Regions from separate parts of the Pseudarthrobacter sp. PvP090 genome, predicted to be linked through region 2. Evidence: predicted binding sites of a transcription regulator. Region 2 holds the regulator's gene; the other holds the start of a gene.
What was found. The regulator Rex, encoded in region 2, represses fermentation and respiration genes when NADH is low (regulators of the CRP and FNR family bind a similar motif). The targets are predictions, from matches to a motif close to CTTGTGAANNNNTTCACAAG.
Positions count from the first base shown of each region.

Region 1: ABIC21_RS15160 (glyceraldehyde-3-phosphate dehydrogenase) is a predicted target of Rex. The motif match lies at 6,273-6,292, and genes of this name have one in related genera.

Region 1 is NZ_JBEPPO010000012.1:147,263-158,308, forward strand. Features, by position in the region: gene def (peptide deformylase) at 1-237, shown strand, start outside; gene ABIC21_RS15130 (alpha/beta fold hydrolase) at 260-964, opposite strand; gene ppk2 (polyphosphate kinase 2) at 1,029-1,925, opposite strand; gene ABIC21_RS15140 (1-phosphofructokinase family hexose kinase) at 2,061-3,041, shown strand; gene ABIC21_RS15145 (hypothetical protein) at 3,155-3,286, shown strand; gene ABIC21_RS15150 (HNH endonuclease family protein) at 3,336-4,139, opposite strand; gene ABIC21_RS15155 (hypothetical protein) at 4,269-4,478, opposite strand; gene ABIC21_RS15160 (glyceraldehyde-3-phosphate dehydrogenase) at 4,559-6,055, opposite strand; gene ABIC21_RS15165 (GMC family oxidoreductase) at 6,352-7,962, opposite strand; gene ABIC21_RS15170 (hypothetical protein) at 8,145-8,327, opposite strand; gene ABIC21_RS15175 (hypothetical protein) at 8,467-9,372, opposite strand; gene ABIC21_RS15180 (sialate O-acetylesterase) at 9,713-10,711, shown strand; RNA gene rnpB (RNase P RNA component class A) at 10,801-11,046, opposite strand, start outside.
Region 2 is NZ_JBEPPO010000016.1:43,013-54,058, forward strand. Features, by position in the region: gene resB (cytochrome c biogenesis protein ResB) at 1-224, opposite strand, end outside; gene ABIC21_RS17345 (cytochrome c biogenesis CcdA family protein) at 224-979, opposite strand; gene ABIC21_RS17350 (TlpA family protein disulfide reductase) at 993-1,613, opposite strand; gene ABIC21_RS17355 (histidine phosphatase family protein) at 1,616-2,281, opposite strand; gene ABIC21_RS17360 (YceI family protein) at 2,493-3,041, shown strand; gene ABIC21_RS17365 (hypothetical protein) at 3,285-3,941, shown strand; gene ABIC21_RS17370 (hypothetical protein) at 4,143-4,934, shown strand; gene ABIC21_RS17375 (redox-sensing transcriptional repressor Rex) at 4,986-5,681, opposite strand; gene ABIC21_RS17380 (glutaredoxin family protein) at 5,772-6,032, opposite strand; gene ABIC21_RS17385 (HAD family hydrolase) at 6,145-6,963, shown strand; gene ABIC21_RS17390 (30S ribosomal protein bS22) at 7,379-7,477, opposite strand; gene ABIC21_RS17395 (helix-turn-helix domain-containing protein) at 7,679-7,891, opposite strand; gene ABIC21_RS17400 (3-deoxy-7-phosphoheptulonate synthase) at 8,144-9,256, opposite strand; gene ABIC21_RS17405 (FadR/GntR family transcriptional regulator) at 9,580-10,269, opposite strand; gene ABIC21_RS17410 (alpha-hydroxy acid oxidase) at 10,407-11,046, shown strand, end outside.

The DNA.
Region 1 (11,046 bases), on a different contig from region 2:
GAGTGGGCCCGGGTGCAGGGCTTCGACGGCGACGGCAAGCCGGTCGACTTCGAGGCGACGGGCTGGTTTGCCCGGGTGATCCAGCACGAATACGACCATCTGGACGGCAAGCTCTACGTCAACCGGCTGATCGACCGCTACGCCCGCAAGGCGATGAAACAGGCCAAGAAGAGCGGCTGGGGCGTCCCCGGGCTGACGTGGATGCCGGGCGTGGACCCGGACCCCTTCGGGCACTAGGGCCCCGGTTTGCTCCTCCCGCCTACCCCTCCCGGTCGACGGCGGCGAGGATCGCCGCCCCCAGTTCGGCCGGCCGGGTGAACTGCGGCCAGTGACCGGTGGGCAGGTCGACGTAGTCGACGTCGCGGACGCGCCCGAGCTCCGCGACGTACGGGTGGCCGGCCCCGATCATTTCGATGAGCATGGCGGACGGGAACTCGCAGGCTATGACGGTCGCGGGGACGTCATAGCGGCGCTCGTCGTGCAGCCGCTGCCGGTCCTGGGCAACCCCCTTGGGCTGCGGGATGGCACGGGCCCGGAACATCGCCCGCAGCTCCTCGTCGAGGTCGGTGAGGTCTTCATCCTCGAAGAGTTCCCAGGGCGGGAGCGGCACGTCGTCGCCGTCCTCCGGCAGGTCGTCGTTGATGACGCCGCCGTCGCCGAGGGGGCCGCTGTCAACGTAGATGGCCCGCGCCACCCGGTCCGGGCGGGCGTCGACGGCGCCGTGAATGATGGCTCCCCCGCCCGAATGGCCCACCAGGACCACCGGGGCATCGAAATCGTCGATCTTCGCCACCACGGCGTCGATGTGGGTGCGCAGACCAATGCCGGCCCGCGGCGCGTCGGCCGATTCCAGCCCGGGCAGGGTCAGCGGGTGGACCTGATGGCCGGCGGCGGTGAGCGGCGGAGTCACCTCCTCCCATGAGGAGGCGTCCAACCAGAATCCGGGAACCAGGATGATGTCCATGCCGGTACCCTACCCGCCCCGGACCGCGGGAGGCACGGCCCGGCGGAGGAATGTTCCGTCCCGGCTACCCATCGGCCGGTTTCTGCAGGATCGAGGCGTGATCCGGAACGTACCGGAACAACTCCCGCGGAGGGCGCGTGTAGTTGACGGCCTTGGGCCTTTCGGGCAACGTCACCTGCTCCGTCCGGACTTCGGTGTAGTCAATGCTGGAGAGCAGATGGGCGATCATGTTGATCCGGGCCCGGCGTTTATCCTCTGCCTCGACCACATACCAGGGCGATTCGGCAGTGTCGGTCTGCATGAACATGTCGTCCTTGGCCCGGGAGTAGTCCTCCCAGCGGAGGATCGCCTCCCGGTCCATCGGGGAGAGCTTCCATTGCCGCATGGGATCATCCAGCCGGGACTTGAAGCGCCGTTCCTGTTCCGCGTGGCTGATCGAAAACCAGTATTTGAACATCAGGATGCCGTCCTGGACCAGGAGGCGTTCGAAGACCGGGCACTGGGCCATGAAGCGTTTGTGTTCCGCGGGCGTGCAGAATCCCATCACATGTTCGACGCCGGCCCGGTTGTACCAGGAGCGGTCCATCAGGACGATCTCCCCCGCGGCGGGCAGATGCTGCACGTAGCGCTGGAAATACCATTCACCCCGCTGCCGCTCGGTCGGGGCCGGCAGCGCCACGATGCGGGCAACACGCGGGTTCAGGTACTCGGTCAGCCGCTTGATCGCGCTGCCCTTGCCGGCGGCGTCGCGCCCCTCAAAGATCACCAGCACTCGCGCCCCCGTGCTGCGGACCCATTCCTGCAGCGCGACGAGCTCGGCCTGGAGCCGGAAGAGTTCGGCCTCATAAACGCTCAGGGGCAACCTCTCCGGGCGTTGCGGGGCGTTCCCCTTGGCGCCTTTCCGTCCGGGCTTTTCGTTGCCGGAGCCGGGCTTGCCGGAGCCGTCCGTGCGATGTGCCATGGTTCCCGTTCCACTCGTCGCGGCGGACTTTCGCATCGCCAGTCCTGCCGCGCCTATTCTCGCGGAGCGGCCAACCGCCCACAAGGGGTCGTCCTGCCGGGGACACCGGCAGCGCACTGCTCCTATGCTTGGGCCATGGAAGCCCCCAGACCGACGGCGATGCAGCCCATCCTCACGCTCACTGTAAACCCCGCACTGGATGTCAGCACCGCAACGGAGCAGGTCATCAGCGGCCACAAGCTGCGCTGCGGCGCCAGCCGCCTCGACCCGGGCGGCGGCGGGGTGAACGTGTCCCGGGTGGTGCAGCGCCTCGGTGGCCGGACCCTGGCGGTCTACACCGCCGGCGGGCCCACCGGCGAGGCGTACCGCCGGCTCATCGAAGCCGAACGCGTCCCCACGCTGGCCGTGCCGATCCAAGGCAGTACCCGCGAGGACTTTACGGTCGATGAGACGACGACGGGCAAGCAGTTCCGCTTCGTGCTTCAGGGCCCGGAGTTGAGCGAGCCCGAGTGGCGCCTGTGCCTGGCGCTCGTGGCGGATTCGATTCCCGTGGGCGGCTACGTCGTGGCCAGCGGAAGCCTTCCGCCAGGGGTTCCCGACGATTTCTACGCCCAGGTGGCGCGGCTGGCGCGGCTGCACGACGCACACTGCATCGTGGACGCCTCGGGACCCGCCCTGTCCGAAGCACTCGCCGAGGGGGTTTTCCTGGTCAAGCCGAGCCGGCGGGAGCTGGGACTGCACTTTGGAACGACGCTGCAAAGCGATGAAAGCCAGGTCGAGGCTGCCGCGGCGCTGGTTGCAGACGGTTCAGCGGAACATGTCGCCCTGACCCTGGGCGGCGAAGGTGCCGTGCTCGCCTCGAAATCCGGGGTTCTGCGGCTGGCCGTGCCGGAGGTGCAGGTTCGAAGCACCGTCGGGGCCGGCGACAGTTTCCTGGCCGCCTTTGTGCTCCGCCTCGCCCAGGGCCGCACGATTGAGGAAGCGCTCCGGGCCGCCGTCGCCGCCGGGAGCGCCACGGTGACGACGCAGGCCACCGAACTCTGCCGGCGCGACGACGTCGAACGGCTGGAGGCGCAACTCACCGCGCAGGCCCTGGACGGGAGCGGCGGACAGTGACGGCCCGACCGGCCAGGCTGGCGGCCGCGCTGCTGCTAGCCGTTGCAACGGCGGGCTGCTCCAGCGAGGCGCCCATCGCCTGACCTGCCATTGCGTGGTTCAACTCGCTCACCGTGTCCCTGGATGGCGCCGCCGACGGCAGCGTCCTGGCCCGGCGCGAGGTGGAGCTGGGCTGGACCCGGGTGGACGGCAGCGAAGCGTGCGGCGGCCCGGCGACCGCGGGCCCTGTCAGGCTCGTCATCTAGGGGACCAAGGCCGTCGTCCGGTCCCCCGGTATCAATCGGCTGTGAGAATCTACTGAGCAGGCGCGACAACCGTCTGCTGCCCTGGGCAGGAGGCGAGGACCCTGTGCATCGCGTCCTTCTCCGCGGGCGTGACCCACAGCCGGTAGGCGGCCTTGACGGAGATCTGCCGGGCAACATAGTGGCAGCGGAAGGCCTTGTTCGGGGGAAGCCAAGTGGCGGCGTCGGAGGCGCTCTTCTCCTCGTTGGCAGGACCGTCCGCGGCGATCAGGTTCAGCGGATCGTTGGCCAGATGCTCGCGTTGTCCGGCGGTCAACTGCTGGGCGCCCTTCTGCCAGGCATCCCCGAGCGCCACAACGTGATCGATCTGCACCGCCGTGCTGCTCCCGGCTCCCCTGCGGAAAGTGAGCTGGCGGCCGGTGTAGGGTTCCCGGAACGTTCCGCCGGCCACCCGGCAGCTGGAATTTTCGGTGAACTCGGCGCCCGACAGATCGCGGCGCAGGATGTCGTTGCGGGTGTCGCAGCCGTTGCGGTCCACGTCCAACCACGCCTGGCCGAAAGCGCTGCGGTCGTAGTTGTCCAGGCCCGCCCGGCCCTTGACCGGCAGCGTGTCCAGCAGCGCCGCGGCGGGGCCCCGGGGAACAGGCCGCACCGCGGGGACAGGCTTCATCCAGCCGGCTGCCAGCACCGGAGCCTCGCGGGGTCCGCCGGCGGGCGGTTCGACAGCGGCAAACTGCCCGACGGTGAAGAACCAGCCGAGACCGGCGACGACGGCGAGTGCCGCGGCGGCCAGCAGTCCCCACGCCTGGCGGGACCGCCGTCGTTCCCGCCGAAAGTCCCGCCACGTGAGCGTCACGCGGGCGCCCGGGCAGGGTGCCGGGATCCGCTGTGTCCTGAGGCGGGCTGGATTCTTTCCACCCCTGAAGCCTAGGCCCGGCCTCCGCCGTTGCAGGCGTTATCCACAGTGTGGAGGACAGGTGCCCAGCTAGTTCTCTTTCGTGACGCGCACCAGGTCTTCGTTGGCGAGGGCCAAAAGGGATTCGAGTTGCCGGACCCGCGCCTCGTCGACATCCCCGGCCGCATGTTTGGCGCGGGCATCGTCAAGAAGCCGTTTGGCTTCCTTGGCATTCCGCCGGGCAACGTCCAGGGCGTGTTCCAGGGTGGTTTCGTGCTCCACAGCCGAGTTCTGTTCCATTGCACCATTGTGGTGCCCTTTCCCGGCCGATTCCAGAGGAACCGGCCGGGAAACGGAGAACAGATTCTAGGGAGGTGGCGTCAGGCCGTGACCTCGACGGGCAGGCCGGCTGCCTCCAGGGTTGCGGCTGCGTCCTTGGCGGGGAACGACGGCGGGTTCACGCCGGCCATTTCCTCCATCACGCGGACCACCTGGCAGCTGTAGCCGAACTCGTTGTCGTACCAAACGTAGAGAACCAGGTTCTTGTCGTTGGAGATCGTGGCGAGGCCGTCGACGATGCCCGCGCGGCGCGAGCCGACGAAGTCGGTGGAGACAACCTCGGGCGAATCGATGTAGTCGATCTGCTTGCGCAGCTCCGAGTGCAGCGACATTTCCCGCAGGTAGTCGTTGACCTCATCCTTGGTGGTGCCGTTTTCCAGGCTCAGGTTCAGGATGGCCAGCGACACGTCCGGGGTGGGGACGCGGATGGAGCTGCCGGTGAGCTTGCCCAGCAGTTCGGGCAGGGCCTTGGCGACGGCCTTGGCGGCACCGGTCTCGGTGATGACCATGTTCAGTGCAGCCGAGCGGCCGCGGCGGTCGCCCTTGTGGAAGTTGTCGATCAGGTTCTGGTCGTTGGTGAAGGAGTGGACCGTCTCGACGTGGCCATGCACCACGCCGAAGCGGTCGTTGATCGCCTTGAGCACCGGGGTGATGGCGTTGGTGGTGCAGGAGGCCGCCGAGACGATCGTGTCCGAGTCGGCGATAGTGCCGTGGTTGATGCCGTGCACGATGTTCTTCAGCTCGCCCTTGCCCGGGGCGGTGAGCAGAACCCGGGCGACGCCCTTGCTCTGGAGGTGCTGGGACAGGCCCTCGGCGTCGCGCCAGCGTCCCGTGTTGTCGACGACGAGGGCGTCGTGGATTCCATAGGCGGTGTAGTCGACCGTCGCGGGGTTGTCCGAGTAGATGACCTGGATCTGGACACCGTTGGCCGTGATGGTGTCGTTCTCGAGGTCAACCTTGATGGTGCCTTCGAAGGAGCCGTGGACCGAGTCGCGGCGGAGCAGGCTGGCGCGCTTGGCGAGGTCGTTGTCCGAGCCGCGGCGGACCACGATGGCGCGCAGGCGCAGGCCGTGCCCGCCGCCGGCCTTTTCAATCAGGAGACGGGCCAGGAGCCGGCCGATGCGTCCGAAGCCGTAGAGGACGACGTCGGTGCTGGTGCGGTCGTCGCCGCCACGTTTGCCAACAACCTCGGCGAGTTCCTTGCGGAGGAACTCGTCCAAGGTGGCGCCATTGCCCTCGACGCGGTACTTCTCGGTGAGGCGCGCAATGTCGATGGCTGCGGCGCCGAGCTCCAGTTTGGTCAGGGCGTCAAGCAGCGGGGCGGTCTCTTCGAGCCGCAATTCTTCCTTGCTCATCCGGCGGGCAAAGCGGTGGGCCTTGAGGATGTTCATGGTGGACTTGTTGATGAGGCTGCGGCCGTGGATGGAGGTAACCACGTTGTTCTCGCGGTACAGCCGGCCGATCACAGGGATCATGGCCTCGGCGAGCGCCTCCCGGCCCATCCACGTATCAAGACAAGAATCTGACGTCTGGCTCACAGAAATACCTTCCTAGAATCCACCGCATACGGCGTCGTATGCGGAAGTCGGCTGCCGGAGGATATCCGGAACCTTAGCGCCGGCAGGGATTCGGTCCATCCCGGGCGCCTGTGTCGAGCAAAGAAAAGCCGCCGGCTGCGAACGCAGACCCGGCGGCAGAACTTCTACGTTCAGCATCCAGTCTACCGGCGGCCCGGCAGGGTCCGGTCTCCGTCGAAGCGTGAAATGACTCACATAGAGCCGGGGGCTCGCTGCTGCACAGGTCAGGTGGGCCGACACCTATGGCTGTTATGGTCCTACCGGGCGTCCTGGAGGATCATGTCGACGGCCTTTTCCGCGATCATGATGGTTGGCGCCTGCGTGTTGGCACTCACCAGCCGGGGCATGATCGAGGAGTCAACGACGCGCAGTCCCTCCAGCCCGTGGACTTTCAGCCGCGGCGAAACCACGGACTCATCGGTGGTGCCCATGGAGCAGGTACCGACCGGGTGGTAGGAGGTCCGCCCGAAGGAGCGCACGAAGTTCACGTACTCGTCGCGGGTTTTCACAGGACTTCCGTCACCGATGTGCTCAGCCTTGGTCAGCGCTGCCATCGACGACTGCTCCATGATCTGACGGCTCTGCTGCACACCGGCGATTGCCATCTCGAGGTCGTAATCATCGGCGAGATAGTTCGGATCGATGAGCGGTGCTTTGCCTGGGTCAGAGGACACCGGGCGGACCGTTCCCCGGCTCCGTGGCCGCAGGAAGTAGGAGTTCAACGTGGCACCGAAACCGGGCTTTAAGGCTGCGCCGCACGTCCCCACCCGGGCGGCGGGCAGGAAGTGGAACTGCAGGTCGGGGGTCTTTTCGTCCTTGTTCGCGTAGCTGAAGCCACCTGCTTCGACCAGGGTGGACGCGAACGGACCCGAGCGGAAAGCGACGTACTCGACGCCGGCCAGGACAGTGGCCGGGCGCACCTGGTTCAGCCGGTCCAGGCTGTGGTAATCCGTGAGCTCGTAGACGATATCGACGTCGCAGTGGTCATGCAGGTTCTTGCCCACGCCCGGCAGGGCGTGGACGGTGTCGATGCCGGCGGCGGCGAGGTCCGCCGGGTCGCCGATGCCCGACAGTTGCAGCAGTTTGGGCGAACCGAATGCCCCGGCCGAGACAATCACCTCGCGGTTGGCGCTGTACGTTCGGACGCTGCCGCCTTCGATCGCCTGGATTCCGACGGCCCGGCCGTTGCTGATGATCACTTTGGAGACGGTGACGTTGGCGCGAACGGTGAGGTTGCGCCGCTTGCGGGCGGGCCGGAGGTAGGCGACCGCCGCGCTGCACCGGCGGCCGTTCTTCGTTGTGGTCTGGTAGAAGCCAACGCCGTACTGCTCGGCGCCGTTGAAGTCGCTGTTGTAAGGCAGCCCGAACTCCTGACCCGCCTTGACGAAGGCCGCCGAGAGCTTGTGCGGACGCAGCAGGTCGGACACACCGAGCGGGCCCTCGGTGCCGTGGTGCGGTGCCGACAGCCGACTGTTTGACTCTGAGCGGATAAAGTACCTGCCCACCTCGTCGGCGGACCAGCCTTCGCAGCCAAAGTCCGAGACCCAGCTGTCATAGTCCTCGGCCACGCCGCGCGTGAAGACCTGCGAGTTGATGGACCCCCCGCCGCCCAGCACGCGGCCCTGGGCGAGCGGGATGCGTCGGCCGTTGCTGTGCTTCTGCGGCACACTTGCGTAGTCCCACTGGTACGGACCTCCCTTGAGCATCGGGAAGCCCGCCGGGACATGGATGAACGGGTGGCGGTCGGATCTGCCCGCCTCGAGCAGCAGGACACGGACTGAGGGGTCTTCGCTGAGCCTGCCCGCAAGAACGCTGCCGCCGCTGCCACCCCCGGCAATCACGTAGTCGTATGCTGCGTCGTCCGACACTCTTACTCCTGGGCTTCGTGCTGACACCGCCGGTGCTTGAACGTTACAGTGCAGTCTCTGGTCCCGCCGGGATGATGTCAAGCATTCGGCCGGGCCTGCACTCGCGCGGGCATGAGGCGCCCGGCAGTTGCCATGACGATGCAGCCGCTGCCGCCCGCCAGCCATAACGGCGGACGCGCGGCCTAATCGTTGGGACTCGAGTGGGCGTGCGCCTCATCGCGGGCCGCCTTCAACACGCCCTCGTAGTCGGCAATGGTGAGCACGCCGTGATCATCCAGCACGCGCTGAATGCCGGTTACGAGGTCTTCCAGTTCGTAATCCTCAACGCGGTGGTCGTACGTGCGGGGTGAAGGCTTCGTGGCCAAGGCAATATCTCCGAATCATGAACAGAGTGGATATGCAAGCCTAACAACTTCGTAAAGCTTGCGACATAGCCCACACTCTAGCCTCCGGCGACTCCCCCAGTGCCACAGGCGCCGTTCGGGCGATGGGGCGAGTCAGCGTTTAGAGGGTGGCCCTCAACCAGCCAGCAGCGTCGTCGAGGCGGGAGTGGAAGACGTCCGGCCACGGCGGGTTGTGCGTCTCCGGGCCCTCGTAAAGGTCGAACCGGACACGGTCCTTATTGTCGCCTGACTCGATCACGTCCCGGAACGGCTGGTAGTGCTGTTCCATGTGCGAGTAGTCGCGCGTGTTTTGCACATAGTGGACGAAGTTCTGCTGCGGCTGGCTGTAGCGGACCAGTGCAGATGATCGTTCGCCCAGCGGCACGGACCAGTCCACGTCCGGCTTCAGCGACCACACGCCGGCGGGTGCGAGATGAGGCATGACGATTTCGACGTAGCTCCGCTGCGCGCCCATGAGTGTGCCACCGACGAGATAGTTCGCGATGCTCGTCTGGCAACTGAAGGGCAACGCCATGCTGCCAGGGATGTAGGTCGAAATCTGGAGAGCTGCCAGGCCGCCACCGGACGACCCGAGGAAGATGATCCCCTTCGCCCCGACCGCGTCTGCGGCCTCGCACGCCCAATCCGCCAACACCGGGTAAAGGTCAAATCCCGCGGATCCGGTGTACCAGGCCAGCTCCAGATCGTCCCGGAGGCTCAAGGTCGGGTCCGACAGGTACAGTGCGCTGTATCCCGTCTTGAGCATGCTCTTGAGCCACTCAAAACGCGGAATCGAATACTTCCCGCGGTCTGTCGCACCGTGAAGGCTCACAACGAGGATGTCGGAGTCCTTATTGACCAGAAGTGCCTCGAGGGGTAGCCCATCCGGCAGGGTTGCCCTGTATCTGCTGGCCCCGAGCTCCGAAGCGGGGTCGAATTGTTCGACCGTGTCGAGTTCGGTGATGGGAACGTTGATGCCGCCCTGTTCGATTTCATCGACGGGGAGCACCTGGATCGTCTGAGGCATTGACTTATCGTATACGGGCTCACGCGGTGACATCCTCCGTTCTGCCGGAAAGGCCCGCCAGGATGAGAGCCGCGCCCCGCCGCTTCGGGCCGGACTACTCAAGGAAAGCCAAAGGTCCGCGGACCACACTGATCTTCCTGGCTGGCTAGGTAACTGTTCCTGCCGCCGAACGGAGGCGTGTTGCCGCTGCTGGCTGATCGGTGCTTGACGTGGAGGTGGGGTCCGTGACGAAAATAACAGCCAGGGTTCGAGGGATCCTGGTCGGCCTCGCGGTCTCCGCGCTCCTGCTCGCGGGCGTAACGCCCGCGAGCAGGCAGCGGACAAGGTCACCGTCCTGCACGTGTTCGTAGCTGTAGGGCAATCGAACATGTCTGGCCGTGGCCTCCCGAGCGGCACCACAGATAAGCCTGCGGACGCGAGGATATTCCAGTACGGTGCGAAGGTACGCACTTTCCGGCAAGCCACCATCCCGTTGGACATGCTCGACACTGCCAGAGGGATCTCCCCCGCCACGGCCTTTGCCCGCGAGTACCTGAGATACCAGCCCGCCAACGTCGGAGTTCTCATCATTCCGGCGGCGCATGGCGCCACCGCGTTTACCAACAGCGTGGGTGCCCGGACCTGGAATGTAGGCACAGCGTCCGCCCCGGAACTCGATCTCCCCGCGCTGGCACTCACGCAGACACGGCAGGGCGTAGCGGCGGCCGGCGCAGCGGGCTATGCGGTTGGACTCAAGGGCATCCTCTGGCACCAGGGCGAAGGCAACTGGTGGATGTCCACCGCAGCATACGGGGCAAAACTGGATCAGCTCATTGCGTACTTCCGATCGGGGCTGGCTGCCCCCAAGCTCCCGTTTGTGGTGGGCGGCCTGGCGCCGGAGGGAATCGCGGCCAAACTAGGATTGGCCAACGTGGACAAGTCCCATAGGGAAACGCCGGCACGAGTCGCCAGTACCGCGTTCGCCCCTTCTATGGCCGGCGGCGTGTATGACAACGACCCCGTGCACTTCTCCCGGACTGGCGTCGATTTCCTGGGGAAAATGTACGTTATTGGTCTTGCGAAGGCGGCCAAGGTCACCTACGGTCCGATACCAAAGATCAGCGGTACGGCCAAGGCCGAGTCCACCCTTACCGCACTGCCGAGCTATTGGGGTTTGGCCCCGGTCACCCTCTCGTACCAGTGGTACCGCTCCAACATCGCAATCTTCGGCGCCACCGCTGCTTCCTACAAGGTCGGGTCCGGGGATCTGGGCCGCACCATCACGGTGAAGGTCACCGGCTCCAAGTCTGGCTACACCAGCAGCTCTAGGACCTCTGCCGGCACCATTGTGGGGAAGTAGCAGGTACCGTCTCAACGTGGGACGCCTCTGCGAAGATGGCACGGAATCAGCCATAGGGCCAGACTTCGCGGATTCCCGCGTGATGTGAATGGATGGGTTGACCGATACGCCGGGTTCTGTGTTCCCGCGCCGTCGCCAGCACGGGAGTAGCGGCCATCCATCTACGAACGCCGTTGCCGACGCCCTCCAGCAGCCTACCCGGACACTCGGGCGAGCAGCCCTCAAACGTGCCCTGTCTGGCCTTGCTCCGGGTGGGGTTTACCTAGCCTTCCCGGTCACCCGGGAAGCTGGTGGTCTCTTACACCACCGTTTCACCCTTACCTGCCCTGCGGACC
Region 2 (11,046 bases):
GTACGCATGCTGGTCAGCTGGGTCCAGGCCCAGCGGAGCATGCCCATCGGCCCGAGCGTGGGAAGGACAGCTTCCGCCTTGGCGGCGGCCACGGGGCTGGCACCGGACTTGGCTCCCGGCTTGCTGCCGGATGTGCCGCCGTGCTGGCTGCCGCCAGGCTGGGAGCCGGGGCGCTTCGTGCCGTCGGCTGGGAGATTCGTCTCTTCGTTCACTCGCTCGCTCATCAGATCGGCAATTTCACATCGGTTTGGAACCAGTACTGCAACTCGGACACCCAGGTTCCCCAGACGCCGCTGGCCATCAGCAGGCCCAGCCCCACCAGGATGCCGCCGCCGATGCGCTGGATGGCGAGCCGGTGCTTGCGGAAGAAGGACATCACGCCGATGCCGCGGCGCACGGCCAGGGCGATCAGCAGGAACGGGATGCCCAGGCCCAGGCTGTAGACGAACGCCAGGAACGCGCCCTTGGCGGCCGAGGACCCGCCGGAGAGGCTCAGCAGCTGGACCGCGGAATACGTCGGGCCGATGCAGGGCGCCCAGCCGAGGCCGAAGGTGATGCCCAGCAGCGGCGCGCCCCACAGCCCGGCGGGCGGCTTCGACTGGATCTTGGCGTCGCGCTGGAGCCAGCCGAAGCCGCCCATGAACACCACACCCATGATGATCACAAGGACGCCCAGCACCTGCGTGATCCACGCGTTCTCCGAGCCGGTGATCAGCGTCCCCAGCTGCCCGAACGCCCCGCCGAGCAGCACGAAAATCACCGAGAAGCCCAGGACAAAGAGCCCGATGCCGGCCAGCATCCGGCCGCGCTTCTGCTTCTGGAGGTCGACGCCGGTCAGTCCCGTGACGTAGCCCAGGTACCCCGGCACGAGGGGCAGCACGCAGGGCGACAGGAAGGAGACGAAGCCGGCGAGCAGTGCCACGGGGATGGCAAGCAGCAGCGATCCGCTCAGGATGGCTTCGGCGAAGGGGCTGTTCACGGTGGCTGGCCCGCTACTCGGCCACGGCAGCGGCGATGAGGGACTTGAGGGTGCCCCTCTGGATCTCGCCGAGGACACGGGAGGCCACGCGTCCCTGCTTGTCGAGCACGAGCGTGGTGGGCACGGCTCCCGGGGGAACCAGGCCGGACACGGCCAGCAGAACAGCGCCGTCCTTGTCGTTGAAGCTCGGGTAGGTCAGGTTGAACGTCTTGTCGAACGCTTCCGCCGTCGCCTTCTCATCACGGAGGTTGACGCCGAAGAACTGCACACCCTGGGGCTTGAACTCCTGGTGCAGGGCCTCCAGCGAGGGCGCCTCCACCCGGCATGGCGCGCAGGCGGCGAACCAGAAGTTGAGCACGGTGACCTGGCCCTGGAAGGCCTCGGCCGTCACCGCGGTGCCGTCAAAGAGGGTGCCGTTGATCGCAATGGCGCTCTTGCGGTCCGCGGCGGCGAATTCCGTCACCGAACCGTCTCCGGCCACGTAGTTCTTGTTGTCGCCGGCCTTGGCCTGCTGTGCCAGCGCGTCCTCCTGGGCGCAGCCGGAAAGGCCCAGCACGACGGCGAGGGCGGCACCGCCCGCCGTCAGGACGCTGCGGCGGGACATCGGTGACGCGTTGGCGTTGTTCTTGGTCATGTTCAGGCTCCGGGGGTGGTGGAGGCACCGGGGAGAAGGGCGGCAGCAGGCTCGCTGTACTCGACGCGCAGGAGGTTCCCGGCGTCGTCGAACACCAGGGAGGTGACCGAGGTGAGGGTGCATTCGCGTTTGCGCGGATCATGCCACAGCGGCTTGCCCTCGGCGCTGAGCCGGGTGGCCCAGATGGGCAGCTGGTGGCTGACGAGGATGGCCTCGGCGCCCTCGCCGCCGAGCTCGATGGCGCGCAGCCGGGCGTCCTGCACCGCGGCGAGGACGCGGGCGGCCTGATCCTTGTAGGGCTCGCCCCAGGACGGCCGGAACGGGTTGCGCAGCATGGGCCAGTGCTTGGGCCTGAAGATCTCGCCCTTGTTGACGTGGAGGCCCTCGAAGTAGTTGGCCGCCTCGATGATCCGGTCCTCCGTGGTGATCCCGAGGTTGAGCGCCTCGGAGATGGGCTGCGCCGTCTCCTGCGCGCGGGTCAGCGGCGACGCGACGAGGTGGACGATATTGGCCCCCTGCGCGGCCCTCGCGCTGAAGTGCTCCGCGAGCATCCGGGCCATCTCCTGGCCCAGCCCGGAGAGGTGGAACTCGGGCAGCCTGCCGTACAGGACGCCGTCGGGATTGTAGACCTCGCCGTGGCGGAGCAAATGAACAGTGGCTTGGGGCATGTGTACCAGTTTCTCAAAGGGCAGGGGCAATGACGAAATCTTCTACGCGAAGTAGAACTGAAGAGTTTCGAGAAATGTTCCCCGGAGTTGGAATAAAAGATGCAAATGCATGTTTATACTGGGTGAAGCAGTTAGTTGAGACTTCAACAAATGATGTTTCAACTGACGATCAGACCACCTGCACGACCCACCCGACACAAGGAGCAACACCATGGCACTTCCCGCTAACGTCACCACCGGCACCTGGACCCTCGACAACTCACACAGCGAGATCGCCTTCACCGTCCGCCACGCGGGCATCAGCAAGGTCCGCGGTCAGTTCAAGGACGCGGAGGCCACCCTGGACCTCGCCGATAACGTGGCCGACTCCAAGGTCAACGCCACGATCAAGACCGCAAGCTTCGACTCCGGCGACGTCAACCGCGACGGCCACGTCCGCGGCGAAGACTTCTTCGACGTCGAGAAGTTCCCGGAAATCTCCTTCGTCTCCAACAGCATCGTTCCCAAGGGTGACAGTTACGAGCTCCAGGGCGATCTGACCATCAAGGGTGTTACTCGCCCGGTGGCGCTCGAGACCGAGTTCAACGGCGTTGCCGTGGACCCGTTCGGCATGACCCGCGCCGGCCTGTCCGCCGAGACCACGATCAGCCGCAAGGACTTCGGCCTGACCTGGAACGCAGTCCTCGAAGCCGGCGGCGTGCTGGTCAGCGACAAGGTTGCCGTCAACCTGGAGCTGGCCTTCATCGCTCCCGCAGCCTAGTCAGTCAACGCTTGACCGGCAGGCCCCCAGGGACCTGGCCGGAACCCCGGCCTCCGGCCGACGGCACCCCGCTTCGTCCGAGTGACGGAGCGGGGTGCCGTGCTTAAGCCAAGCGCGGCGGCACCTCCCAAACTGCGCCCCCGTGCACCGGGTAACCGGGCCGTGGCAGACGGATCCCGACATGCTCCGCAACATGCCGAAGTTCCCTCGATGCGGGCACATTCGCGGTCTAAAGTGAGAGCCATGAGCAACCCCAATGAGGTACCTCAGCCGCAGCAGCCGGGTGCCCAGCCCCCGCATGGCGGCAACGTTCCTCCGTCAGGTTCCCCGCAGCCTCCAGTCCCGCCGCCAGCGCCCGGAGGCTACCAGCCGCCGGCGGGCTACCAGCCGCCACCACCCCCGCCGTCGCGCGGTTTCCGCTTCGAGATGCCCTCGGACCGGCCGAGGAACTTCAATGACGCGATGCCTCGAGGCGGACTCTCCGGCATGTTTACGGTCTCCTGGCTGCCTGTCGAACTCAAAGTCGCCTACTGGATTTGGCTGATCAGCGGGCTGCTGGGCCTGCTGGGCGGGGTCATCGGACTCTTCGGGGCATTTGTGCTTTTGGCCGTCGTCCCGGGCGTGGGATTCCTGGTGCTCCTCCTGGTGCTGGTGGCCCTGGTCCTTGCGGGGGCACAGGTCATCCTGGCGATGAAGATGAAGGAAGGCCACGAGTGGGCACGCTTCGCCCTCACGGTCGTTGCCGGAATTTCCCTGTTGCTGGCCATCCTCAACACCAGCGCGGCCGAGGGCCGGGGTGGAGGCAGCTGGCCGAGCTTCACCATCAGCCTGGTGGCCACCGTGCTGATGTGGCTGCCCAACTCCCAGGCGTGGTTCGCCTCGCTGCGGGGCCGGGCCTGAGCTGCATCAAGCAACGTCCGGCGCCGCCCGTGCCCCGCGAAACCGGCCGCTTGTCGGACGCCCAGGACCGCGTCGAGAATACCTCTCCGGAATGATCCGCGCGGGCGCCGGCCCGCGGTACGGTGGACATAAACCATGCTGGGGGCAGGGCAGGAAGCTGTTTCCGGTATCTGAACCAGACCGCCACGCAAAGGAACGCCCATGAGCACCCCGCCAGTCCCGCCGTCGAACCCGGACTCCCCCGAGCCCGGCGAACAGCCGGCCCCCCGCTACGGCCAGAACGCACCCCAGTACGGCCAGCAGCCGCCGTCGGCGCCCCAGTACGGGCAGCAGCCGCCGTCGGCACCCCAGTACGGCCAGGCCCCGTCCGCGCCGCCGTACGGACAGCAGGCTCCGCAGTTTGGGCAGAACGCCCCGCAGCTCCCCCAGTACGGCCAGAACCCCCCGCAGTACAACCAGCAGGCTCCGCAGTTCGGACAGCCGGGGTACGGGCAGTCCCCTTACGCCCAGTATCCTTCCGACCAGCCGCAGGCCCCGTCCGCGATGCCCAAGCTCGTCAACACGGCGTTCTGGCTCATCGTCGCGTCCGGCGCGGTTTGGATCATCTCCATGTTGACGGCGCTCGGCACCTTGGATTCCCCGCAAATGCGGAACATGTTCGAGGAGCAGATGGCCGCGAGCGGCGCTGACATCAGGTTCGACGACCTCCGGGGATTCCTGGTCGGCAGCATCGTGGTGTTCGCCGTCATCAGCGCCGGACTCTACGCCCTCGTCGCCTTGAATGTTCGCAAAGGCAAGAACTGGGCCCGGATCCTGGGGACGGTCTTCGCCGCCCTGTCGATCTTCAGCATCTTCCCGCTGAGCCTCGGCACCCTGGCCGTTCTCCTGGGCATCGCAGGCATTGTGATGCTGTACCTGCCGGCCGCGTCGCCGTACTTCAGCAAGCGGCAGCCGTTCGCCAACCCCTACGGGCAGCCGGGCGGACCGTTCTAAGCCGCCAGGCACCAGCGCAGCGGGCGCGGGAGCCGGACGGGCCGACTGAAGCTAGTCTGCATCCTCCGGGTCCTGCGCCCGTTGTGCGTGATAGGCGAGGATCTGGAGTTCGGTGGCCATGTCCACCTTGCGCAGGTTGACCCCGGGCGGCACCTGCAGCATCACCGGGGCGAAGCTGAGGATGCTCCTCACGCCGGCGGCAATGACCCGGTCGCAGACGTCCTGCGCCACGGCGGCCGGCAGGGCCAGCACCACCATGTTGGCGCCGGTCCGCTGCAGCACCGGCTCGAGATCGGCGGCGTCGCTGACCCGCAGCCAGCCCACCTCGCTGCCCACCACCATCTGGTCCGCATCGAAGATCGCCACAATGTCAAAGCCCCGGGATTCAAATCCGCCGTACCGGGCCAGCGCCTTGCCCAGGTTGCCGGCGCCGACGATGGCGACCTTCCAGTCGTGCGTCAGGCCCAGCGCCGCGGCAATATTCCGGTTGAGGTACTGAACTTCGTAGCCGACGCCACGGGTCCCGTAGGAGCCGACGTAGGACAGGTCCTTGCGGAGGGTGGAGGAGCTGACCCCGGAGGCCTCGGCCAGGGATTCGGACGAGACCCGGTCGATGCCTTCGGCCAGCAGGGTGGTCAGGGCGCGCAGATATATGGTCAGCCGGGCCACGGCCGCAGGCGGAATCTGCTTGGCGGCAGCCCCTGCTCCCCCGGGCATCGCGTCAGGGGATGAATCCAGCGAAGTCACTATCTGCTCCATTGAGTCGCGTTGTGACTTCCACTCTAGAGCCCCCGCAGTTCAGCGAACAAAGCAGCCGTCCCCACGGCTCCGCGCGCCTCAGGCCTGCTGGCCCAGCGTACGCCGCAGCGTCCGCTCCAGGCGGGCCTCGTCGATCTTCCAGAAGTCCCGCTGGACGCCGTCCACCAGGACCACGGGGATCTCCTCCGCGAAGCGTTCCCGCAGGTCGGCGTCGTCATCCACGGATTGCTCCCGCCAGCCGATCCCTAGGCCCTTGGTGACATGGTCGACGGCGGCGCGCGCCGCCGAGCAGAGATGGCAGTCAGCTTTGGTGATGAGGACGACGTCGGGGCTTGGCATGGCTCCACGGTAGCCCGGCCGCCACTCCCGCGTCGATCCTCCGGACATGTCCAGCGCCGCCGCCACAGCCCCTGCGACGAGAACCGGGTCCGGCGTTGACTAGACTCGTGGCATGCCCGAAGAGAAGTACGCCGCTGTGGTCACTGAGCCTGTTGCCGCACCTCAGCACGGCGAAGCCGCGTTCTTCGACGTCGACAACACCCTCATGCGGGGGGCAAGCCTGTTCCACGTGGCCCGCAAGATGCACCAGCGCGGGGCATTCACGATTCCGCAGGCGCTCGGTATTGCCTGGAAGCAGCTCATGTTCGTGCTGCGCGGGGAGAAGATGGATGACATCCACGCCGTCCGCGACACCGCGATGGACCTGGCCTCCGGATTCACGGTTGAGGACATCGAGGCCCTCGGCGAAGAGGTTTATGACGAAATGATCGAATCCCGGATTTGGCCGGGGGCCAAGGCGCTGGCCGAGCAGCACCTCCGGGTGGGCCGCAGGGTCTGGCTCGTGACCGCGACGCCGATCGAGGTCGCCACGGTGATCTCCACCAGGCTGGGCCTGACCGGCGCGCTCGGCACGGTGGGCGAAATCCTGGACGGCTCCTATACCGGCCGGCTCGTCGGCGAGATTCTGCATGGACCCGCCAAGGCCGTCGCTGTCAGGGCGATGGCCGACGCCGAGGGGCTGGACCTGGCCCGGTGCTGGGCCTACAGCGATTCGCGCAACGACATCCCGCTGCTGAGCATGGTGGGGCACCCCGTGGCCATCAACCCGGATTCCGGTCTCCGCCGCCATGCCCGCGACCACAACTGGCCGGTCTACGACTTCCGCGCCGGACGCCGCGCGGCCACGCTGGGGCTCAAGGCCGCGACCGTCGGGGGCGCCATCTACGGCCTCTGGCGGGGGTTCTCCCGCTTCCGGGGCCCCACCGTCTGACCGCGGCACCACGTTCCGCTGCGCTTCCGGCCCAGCGCTACAGTTCCGGCCCAGCGCTACGCTTCCGGCGGGACGCTGCGCTTTCGGCCCAGCGCTACAGTTCCGGCCCAGCGCTACCCGGATCCGCGTAGCGTCCGTCCGAACGCGCGTCACTCACCCCAACGCGCGTCGCCAGCCCAATACCGCTACCGCTTCGCCACTTTCCGCACCACTTTTCGCTATGCTTCCGGACCGGCGCTACAGTTCCGGCCCAGCGCTACCCGGATCCGCGTAGCGTCCGTCCGAACGCGCGTCACTCACCCCAACGCGCGTCGCCAGCCCAATACCGCGTCGCCCGTCCGAACCAGGCGCGCGATGCCAAGGAAAATGCCCGCTGCCGGGAAGGCAACGGGCATTCACATGATGCGAAGTATCTCTACTTCTTATTGCGACGCTGGTGGCGCGTCTTGCGAAGCAGCTTGCGGTGCTTCTTCTTGGCCATACGCTTGCGACGCTTCTTAATAACTGAACCCACGAAAGTTCCTTACCGGCTAGATGCAGTACCTGCCTGTTGGAAAGGGTCCGCGGGCTAAGCAGCAGACTGTACAACTGACAGGTTCTTACAATGACGTAAAACGTTCCTTAACAGGGTACCGCCTATCGGGGGCACACCACGACCGCAGGCACCGTCCGGCGCCCGCAGATCCTTATTCCGGCCGCAGAAGACGGCGGACGCTCAGCCTGTTTCCGTCTTCCCGTCGACCACAGCACCCTTAAGGTACTGCTCGACGGCGGTTTCCGGCACTCGGTAGGAGCGCCCGAAGCGGACAGCCGGCATCTCGCCGGAATGAACAAGCCGGTACACGGTCATTTTCGACACGCGCATCACATCCGCAACTTCGGCCACGGTCAAGAAGCGCGCGTTGGAGAAGTTAGCCTCCGGAGACATTTCCCTATTCCTTTGCTCAAGCAAACGGCAGCCCCATCTGAACGACATGGCGGTGTGCCGATGCTGAGCCATCAAACAACCATGTGCTAGATACTCTAGGGGCTGATGGTGCCAATGTGAAAGAGCTGCGCGGGAATCTCCGGGGCCGGAAGCGGTTTTTCTGCCGCTCCAACTGGCCACCGCACCGGCCGACCGTGTGACCGCAGCCCGGCCTGACCGCCCCACCGGCCGACCGTGTGACCGCCGCGCCGCCTAGCCGCGGGTCCGGCGGACGCGCGCGGAGGCTGCCAGCTGCGCCAGGACCGAGGCCGTGACATCCCACTCCATGCAGGCGTCCGTGACACTCTGGCCGTAGACGAGGTTATCGGTCCCTGCCGCGTGCTCGGCGACGTCGAGGTTCTGCGCGCCGCCGACGAGGAAGCTCTCCAGCATGACGCCGGCGATGGCACCTGCCGGGGTGCCGCCGCTCTCCAGCTGCGCGCCGATTTCCAGGGCGACTTCGGCCTGCCGGTGGTGGTTCTTGCCGCTGTTGGCGTGGCTCGCGTCAACGATCAGCCGCGGGTTGAGCTGTTTGCCGGCCAGCTTGGTGGTGGTGGCCTCCACGTCCGGGGCGGAGTAGTTGGGTCCCTTGCGTCCGCCGCGCAGGATGATGTGCGTGTCGGGGTTGCCGGCGGTGGAGACCAGGGCGGCCCGGCCCTCGCCGTCAATGCCGAGGAAAGCCTGGGCGGCCCCGGCGGCGCTGCACGCGTCGAGCGCGACCTGCAAGTCGCCGTCGGTCCCGTTCTTGAACCCGATCGGCATGGACAGCCCCGACGCCAGCTGGCGGTGGATCTGGCTTTCGGTGGTGCGGGCACCGATGGCGCCCCAGGAGACGAGGTCCGCCATGTACTGCGGGCTGATGGGTTCCAGGAACTCGGTGCCGGCGGGCAGGCCCAGCGCGGTGACCTGCTGCAGGAACCGGCGTGCGGCGCGCAGCCCGGCGGCGATGTCGTGGCTGCCGTCGAGCCGGGGGTCGTTGATCAGGCCCTTCCAGCCCACCGTGGTGCGGGGCTTCTCGAAGTAGGCCCGCATCACGATCAGCAGGTCTTCTTTGTGCTTTTCGGCCTGGCTGACCAGCCGGCGGGCGTATTCGAGGCCGGCCTTGGGGTCGTGGATGGAGCAGGGGCCGACAATAACGAGCAGGCGGTCATCGACGCCGTCCATGATCGCGCGGACCTCGTCGCGGCCCCGGGCCACGACGTCGGCCAGGCGCGTGTCCAGGGGCAGCTCCGTGACGATCTCCTGCGGGGTGGGCAGCGGGGTGAACTCGCTAACGCGCAGGTTGGATGTGGACTGCTGGGATGCGGGGGCTGCTTCGATGCTCATGGGGGTCCTGTTCCGGGGTGCGGAGCGGGCCCTGATCAGAACCCGCCGGGAAATGGCGAAGGGCAGAGAATGATCTCTGCCCTGTTGGCTCTGAAGGAACGTTGGATGCGTGTCAGCTAGACGCGGGCCCCTCCAGAGCCAACGAAAAATACGCATACCAACGGTTAGTCATGTTTTGACGATAGCCCGGTGGTTGTCTTCCCGGCAAAATTGGGGTCGTAACATTCCGTCCTTGCCGGCGGACCAAGGGCAGATCAGCTCGCGGACCGGCTGGCGGCTCAGGCGGGAGAACAGGGCGGACCAGGCGGGAAATAAGCCCAGGGTCAGGTCCCGGACCCCAGCCCGGCCTCCGCGTAGTAGCCCTCGATATGGTCCGCCACCAGCCGCGCCGCGCGGCCGCCGTCGTGCCCGGAGATGGCCGCCAGGATGCCCCGGTGCTCGGCGCGGAGCCGTGCCGCGGTGGTTTCCCAGTCCGGCAGGTTTCCGGTCAGCCGGCCGGCGTAGTCCTGGATGGCTTCGCGGAGGGAGCCCATCATGGCGCTGACGACGGCGTTGCCCGCGGCGTCCGCGAGGGCCAGGTGGAAGCGGACATCGAGGGCCAGGAACGCCTCCGTGTCGGCGCAGCTGTCCATCTGTTCCAGCAGCCGGGCCGCTTCAGCCAGCGACGGCGACTCCGGGCGCGCCCGGGACGCGGCCCAGGATTCGAGCAGCACGCGCGTCTCCACGATGTCCTTGACGGGCAGGTGCGAGGTGGCGACGTGCAGCCGGAGCGCCGAGCCCAGCGCCGCCGTCGGGTCGGCGATGACGACGGTCCCCGCCTCCGGGCCCGACCCCACGCCGGCCCGGAGCACCCCCATGGCCTCCAGGACCCGGATGGCCTCGCGGACGGAGGTGCGGGAGACCTGGAGCTGTTCGGCCAGGGAACGCTCGGCCGGAAGCCGTCCGCCCAGGGCCAGCTGACCGCTGGAGAGCTGGCCCTCGATCCACTGCAGGACAAGCTGGTGGGTACGCATGGGTCCATCCTACTTGATGTGGTTGGACCACACGCCTAGACTGTGGTTGGACCACACTCCCCCGGTGGCTGAGTTTCGGATTTTAGTCCGGCGGGGATACCGACATCCAGGAACACGAGACCTGCCCGGAGGCAGCAATGACGCAGACCATCGAGCCCGGCAACCCCGAGGCGCCCACGCAACCCGAAGACACCAGCGCGGGCACCCGCTCCACCGCAGCCGCCCCGGGGAGCATTCCGGCCTTGAAGCGCCGCGTCCCTAAGTACTCGGACCTCGCCCCGCTGATGCAGTTCAAGAAGCCCGAGTTCAGCCGCGCGTCCAGGCTGCGGCGTGCCAGCACCATCTGGGACCTCCGCGACATGGCCAAGCGCCGCACCCCGCAGGCCCCCTTCGACTACACCGACGGCGCGGCCGAAGCGGAGATCACCCTGCGCCGCGCCCGCGAGGCGTTCCTGGACATCGAGTTCCGGCCCGGCATCCTGCGTAATGTCTCCAAAATAGACCTGACCACCGACATCCTCGGCAAGTCATCGAGGCTGCCGGTCGGCATCGCGCCCACCGGCTTCACCCGGATGATGCAGTCCGAGGGCGAGTACGCCGGTTCCCAGGCCGCCGCCGCCGCCGGCATCCCCTACACGCTCTCCACCATGGGCACGGCCTCCATCGAGGATGTGGCCGCCGCCGCACCGGACGGCCGGAACTGGTTCCAGCTCTACCTGTGGACGGACCGCGACCGGTCGCTGGAGCTGATCGAGCGCGCCGCCAAGGCCGGCAACG